2 regions of the Vagococcus penaei genome follow, and region 2 is predicted to be linked to the other one. Evidence: predicted binding sites of a transcription regulator. Region 2 holds the regulator's gene; the other holds the start of a gene.
What was found. The regulator CtsR, encoded in region 2, represses protease genes until heat stress. The targets are predictions, from matches to a motif close to TTGGTCAAAAAAGGTCAAANA.
Positions count from the first base shown of each region.

Region 1: clpP (ATP-dependent Clp endopeptidase proteolytic subunit ClpP) is a predicted target of CtsR. The motif match lies at 1,785-1,805, and genes of this name have one in related genera.

Region 1 covers NZ_CP019609.1:671,590-675,027, reverse strand. The annotation lists gene BW732_RS03230 (dihydrolipoamide acetyltransferase family protein) at 1-451, shown strand, start outside; gene BW732_RS03225 (thioredoxin domain-containing protein) at 555-1,079, opposite strand; gene clpP (ATP-dependent Clp endopeptidase proteolytic subunit ClpP) at 1,102-1,698, opposite strand; tRNA gene BW732_RS03215 (tRNA-Arg) at 1,957-2,028, opposite strand; gene rpoN (RNA polymerase factor sigma-54) at 2,093-3,424, shown strand.
Region 2 covers NZ_CP019609.1:1,440,974-1,444,411, forward strand. The annotation lists gene argS (arginine--tRNA ligase) at 1-1,349, shown strand, start outside; gene BW732_RS06900 (CtsR family transcriptional regulator) at 1,671-2,048, shown strand; gene BW732_RS06905 (ATP-dependent Clp protease ATP-binding subunit) at 2,144-3,438, shown strand, end outside.

The DNA of each region.
Region 1 (3,438 bases), 770 kb from region 2:
GTATGATGGTCAGCAGCATACTTTAGTTGAAGGTGTTAGTGTTGGAGTAGCAGTTGCCGTAGATGATGGATTAGTGGTACCTGTGATTCAAAATGTTCATCAAAAATCATTGACACAAATTGGGTCAGATTTTAGCGAGGTAACATCACAAGCAATTGATGGTACATTAGCTGGAGATAAGTACACAGGTTCTACATTTACAATTACTAATTTAGGTAGTTTAGGCATTGAATACTTTACGCCTATCTTAAATACGCCAGAAGTAGGTATTTTAGGCATAGGCGCAACTAGTCGACGTCTTGATATAGATGAAGAACAGCAGTTAGTTATTCACCAAGAATTACCATTAAGTTTGACATTTGATCACCAAGTGATTGATGGTTCTCCTGCTGCTGAATTTTTACAGCGAGTGGTCTATTATTTAGAAAATCCATATGCTCTAATCGTATAAAAAAACACATCATGACTAATATCCCAGTCATGATGTGTTTTTAGTTGATTATAAAAAACAGCGACTAAATTTGATTAGTCGCTGTTTAATTAGATATATTTTCTTAGTTACTACCTTCTAATAAGGCAGTTAATTCAGCCTCACTAATTTTTTGATCAAATACTTGATCACCAACAATCATTGTTGGAATAAAGAATACACCATTTTCTTTTGCTTCAAGTGCAATTTTCTTAGACAATTCTTCAGTTGCGGGATTATGAGTAAAGCCAAGTTTATCAACAGCATAATTTGCTACTTCGTCTAATGAATCTAAACTACCCCATTCGCTTTGGGTTGCATAAATTTTAGTGATAGCAGCTTTGGCTGTGTTGTCATTTGGTACATGATGATGCATTACGTTACCAGATTGTAGTGATTCCTTGTCTTTATCAAATAATTTAATCACTTGTTTGACTTTACCGTTTGCCACATATTGATCAATTAATTGACTACGTTCATCCCACCATTGTTTACAGAACGGGCAACGTAAGTTAATGTATTCAACGATTGTAATCGGAGCATTTTCATCTCCAAATACTAATCCTAGTGAATTATCAATTTTTTTAGTGTCTACTTCAGTCATACTCATATATCCACACTCCTTAAATGATTTATTTACTTAAGCTTGAACTATTTTCCATGATACCGTCAATTAAACCGTACTCTTTTGCATCTTCTGCTGTCATGAAGTTATCACGGTCAGTATCTTTTTCAATAATTTCAATTGGTTGGCCAGTATTTTTAGCAAGAATGTTGTTTAAACGTTCTCTTGTTTTTAAAATATGGCGTGCCGCAATTTCAATTTCAGTTGCTTGACCTTGAGCGCCACCAAGTGGTTGGTGAATCATCACTTCAGCATTTGGCAAAGCAAAACGTTTCCCTTTAGCACCAGAAGATAATAAGAAGCTACCCATTGATGCAGCCATTCCAAGAACGATTGTTTGGACATCCGATTTGATAAAATTCATCGTATCATAAATTGCTAAACCAGCCGAGACACTACCACCTGGTGAATTAATGTATAAATAGATGTCTTTTTCTGGATCTTGTGCTTCTAAAAATAAAAGTTGTGCAATCACAGAGTTTGCCACATTATCATCAATAGGTCCGCTAAGCATGATAATTCGGTCTTTCAATAATCTTGAATAGATATCATAAGCACGTTCGCCTCTAGACGATTGCTCGATAACTGTTGGGATAAGGTTCATTTAACATTCCTCCTAATATGGTTTACTACCAATACACTATATTCTAACATAAAAAAGTTTAAGTACCTACCATCAAGTTTACTTAATTGGTCAATAAAGGTCAATAGTTTTGTTTGTTAAATAAAATGTTTCTACAAAGCTACAAAATGAAAAAAACTCTTTGACTTAGTTAGTCGAAAGAGTTTTTTGATTTAAATTAATAAATTTAATGGATAACTTTTTTAGTTACTATAGATATGTTACAATCATCAATGAAAACGCGTCCTAAGGGAATCGAACCCCTGTCTCAAGAACCGGAATCTTGTGTGATATCCACTACACTAAGGACGCAATACTCTATTATTCTACCAAAATAAAAAAAAATAGCAAGAGTAAATGAAAGGAAATGATAAGTATGCGTTTTGAACAACATTTGTCGCAACAACAAAAACAAACTCAAAAATTAGCGATGACGCAACAATTACAACAATCAATCAAAATGCTTCAATTTAGCACGCCAGAATTATTATCCTTTTTAGAAAATAAATCATTAGAAAATCCTTTGCTCGAAGTAAGCACACAGATTGATGACGATGATAGTTCTGCTTATAGTCGTGTATCTAGTAGTGGGGACAGTACACAAGATTGGTTAAGCCAGTTACCTAGTACAGAAGAATCATTATTTGAATATGTCATTGAGCAAATCCATTTGAATTATCGGGATACTTATTTGCGACAATTAACATTATATCTTGTTGAATTTTTAGATGTTAATGGCTATTTAACGATTACATTAGAACAAGCAATGGAGCAAACACAAGCGAGTTATATCGAGTTACTTGATGCTCTACGTTTATTACAAGTTCTTGATCCTGCTGGTATTGGTGCAAGAAACCTTCAAGAGTGTTTGATGTTACAAACTGAACGCGATGACCAAGCGCCAGTTCTGACTTATATTATTTTAGAAGAATTTTTTGAAGAACTAGCCGATCGTAAGTGGCCGGTGATTGAAAAAGCTTTGGATACTACGTTAATTGATATACAAGAGGTTTTTGATTATGTTCAACGTTTATCTCCATTTCCAGGGGCACGCTTTGGCTCAATATCTGATGCTTATATTATCCCCGATTTAATGGTTCGACAAACAGAAAGTGGACTGAGTATTCAATCGACTAAGCAAGGCATGCCAAAGGTCACGTTTCAAGAGAATTACTTTAAACGAATGTCTGCGACGGGAGATCCAGAGGTTAAAAATTATTTAGCTGATCGAAAAAAAGAATTTGAGTGGATTCAAAGTGGTGTTGACTATCGTGGTGATACTATTTTGAGAATTGGTGAAGTAATTGTTAAAAAGCAGCATCAGTTCTTTTTAGATACAACACATCCATTAGTACCGATGTTAATGAAAGATGTTGCGACGGAGTTGGATATTCATGAATCAACTGTCAGTCGCTGTGTTAATGGTAAATATCTTCAAACTGAATTTGGCGTCTATGAATTGAAAACATTCTTTGGTGTATCGTTGCCATCGACATCGGGTGATTCTGCAATGTCGACTGAGATGATAAAGCGTAAAGTGAAAGAAGTGGTCGAACAAGAAGATAAAAGTAAGCCACTGTCTGATCAGAAAATTGTGGAATTGTTAAAAGGCCAAGATATTACTTTATCAAGGCGTACAGTAGCTAAGTACCGTGATGAATTAAATATTCCTTCTTCATCAAAACGAAAGCGTTATGAAAAAAAATAATGGAAAAATTTAGT
Region 2 (3,438 bases):
CAATTGATTTATCTTCCCCAAATATCGCTAAACCAATCTCAATGGGACACTTACGTTCGACTGTTATTGGAAATTCTATTTCGGAAATTTATAGTAAAATTGGTTATTCACCCATTAAAATCAATTATATTGGTGACTGGGGAACTCAATTTGGTAAACTAATTGTTGGCTATAAAAAATGGGGTAGTGAAGAAGCCGTTAAAGCTAATCCAATTCAAGAGTTACTAAAATTATACGTACAATTCCATGAAGAAGCAGAAGAAGATCCCGAATTAGAAGTACAAGGTCGTGAATGGTTTAAAAAATTAGAAGACGGCGATGAAGAAGCAGTTGCATTATGGGAATGGTTTAGATCAGAATCATTAAGCGAATTCCAACGTATCTACGATATGCTGGGTATTACGTTTGATTCATATAATGGTGAATCATTCTACAACGATAAAATGGATCGCGTAATTGATTTATTAGAAGAGAAAAATTTATTGAAACCAGACAAAGGTGCAGACATTGTTGATTTAGAAAAATATGACTTAAACCCGGCTTTAATTCGTAAGTCAGATGGAGCAACACTTTACTTAACTCGTGATTTAGCATCAGCTTTGTATCGAATTGAAAACTATGATTTTGTTCAAGCTTTATACGTGGTTGGTAATGAACAATCGATTCATTTCAAACAATTAAAAGCTGTTTTAACAGAAATGGGCTATGATTGGGCAAAAAATATTCACCATATTCCTTTTGGCTTAATTACGCAAGGTGGGAAAAAATTATCAACGCGTAAGGGGAAAGTTGTTTTACTTGAAGAAGTTCTGAATGAAGCCGTGGATTCAATTAGACAACAAATTGAAGAGAAAAATCCTGATTTAGAAAATAAAGATGAAGTCGCACACCAAGTCGGAATTGGTTCTGTTATTTTCCATGATTTAAAAAATGATCGTATGAATTCATTTGATTTTAATTTGGAAGATGTAATTCAATTTGAAGGTGAAACTGGCCCTTACGTTCAGTATACTCGTTCACGTTGTGAGAGTATTTTAAGAAAATCTGATTGGCACAATGATGGTAAGAAAGAAGTGTTAACTTTAAATGATCCTGATTCATGGGAAGTTGTAAAAAGTTTAAATAATTTCCCAAGTAAGGTTGAAGAAGCTGCAGTAAAATATGAGCCATCAGTCATCGCAAAATATGTTATTGATTTATCGCAAAAATTCAATAAATATTATTCAAAACATAAAATCCTAGTTGATGATGATCAAAAAGAGGCACGTTTAGCATTAGTCTATTCAGTATCTGTAGTTATTAAAGAAAGTTTAAGACTATTAGGTATCCAATCACCAGATATGATGTAATAGAATTTTATTGTATTTTGAACTGATAGTTTTTACTAATTGAATAGTTTGATTTATGACGGGAGCTTTAGTTAGCTCTCGTCATATTTTTTCGTAAATTTTAGCTTAATTGCGTATATTATTAAAAGTGATTAAATTATTAAGACTAGGGAAAGTTCTAATCTTTTTATTTGAATAAAGCTTTTAAACGTTTTACACTAGTACCTAATCGCTAGTTATAAGACCTTGCGCATAATTCATTTAATTGATCGAAATACTATCAACTTGTTGACTAATTCTGATATAATTAAGGTCAGATATAGTCAATAAGGTGGTGCAATAATGAATAATCGAAATATGTCTGATATGATTGAGTCGTATTTAAAAAAGATATTAGAAGCATCGGATCAGATTGAGATTCGACGCTCTGAAATTGCCGAGCGCTTTGAGTGTGTACCTTCGCAAATTAATTATGTCATTAATACTCGTTTCACTATTCCTAAAGGATATAAAGTAGAAAGTAAGCGTGGTGGTGGTGGCTATATTCGGATTTTTAAAATCGAATTGTTAGCGAACAGTGATGATTTAACAGATTTTACAACTTTAGTTGGTTCAGAGCTAACTGAAAGTGATGCAAGGGCGCTATTAGATCAGTTGGCGATTCATGAATGGATTAGTCCACGAGAAAAACAAATTTTTTTCTGTATTATTAAATTCTAAAGGATTATTAGCATTAGATAATAGTAGCTTTTTAAGGGCTCAAATGATGCTTGAATTATTGGAACATTTAAGATATGAAGATAGGAGTGAACCGGATGAGAGATGAATTATTTACGCAACGTGTGAGAGACGTTTTATCATATGCACAGGAATGTGCCCGTTTGACTAAACAAGATATGGTTGGAACCGAACATATCTTATATGGTTTAGCGAAAGAAAAAAAAGGTATTGCTAGTAAAGTTTTAAGTTTATTTGATTTAGATGATGAACGAATTTTGGATATGATTTTTGAAGACATTCCATATAGCTCTGATGAGCAACCTGAAATTCCGGAAAATCAGTTAGTTCCTTATTCGCCACGTGCTAGACAAATTTTAAAATTTGCTGAAGATGAATCCAAAAAATTAGATGCTACAGGCATAGGAACGGAACATATTTTATTAGCTATGTTGAATAATGAAATTATTTCGGCAACACAATTATTAGTTACAGAAGGCTTATTTATTCCAAGTGTTAAAAGTGAGTTGCTAAGACGGATCGGCATGACTAATGATGGCTCGTCTATGGCTAAAAAACGCCCTAAAAAAGAGGCTAATAGTGATGAGCAAACACCAATGCTTAATTCTCTAGCACGTGATATGACAGAGATGGCTCGGAGACAAAAATTGGATCCCGTAGTCGGTCGTGAAATTGAAGTCGAACGGTTATTACAAGTCTTATCACGTCGAACTAAAAACAATCCTGTCTTAGTTGGTGAACCTGGTGTCGGTAAAACGGCAATTGTTGAAGGTCTCGCTCAAAAAATTGTCTCAGGTGAAGTACCACAAGACATGTTAAACAAACGTTTAATGATGTTAGATATGGGCACAGTTATCGCTGGTACTAAATACCGTGGTGAATTTGAAGGTCGTATGAAAAAAATGATTGATGAAATTCGTACTGAAGGTAATATTATTTTATTCATTGATGAATTACATACGATGATTGGTGCTGGTGGTGCTGAAGGAGCAATTGATGCATCTAATATTATGAAACCTGCCTTGGCGCGTGGTGAATTACAAACAATTGGAGCAACAACGCTCAATGAATACCAAAAATATATTGAAAAAGATGCTGCTTTAGAACGACGGTTTGCTAAAATATTAGTTGAAGAACCCACAACTGAAGAAACAGCAACCATGTTACAGGGGTTACGTCAGCGCTATGAACGATTCCATAATGTTGAAATTACAGATGAGGCAATTGGAGCAGCTGTTCAACTATCTCATCGTTATATCACTGAACGACAATTACCTGACAAGGCAATTGACTTGATCGATGAGGCGGCAGCCCGTGCAAAATTACGTATGGCTAATCAAGGGACACCATTTTCTGAGCAAGAAAAAGTTGT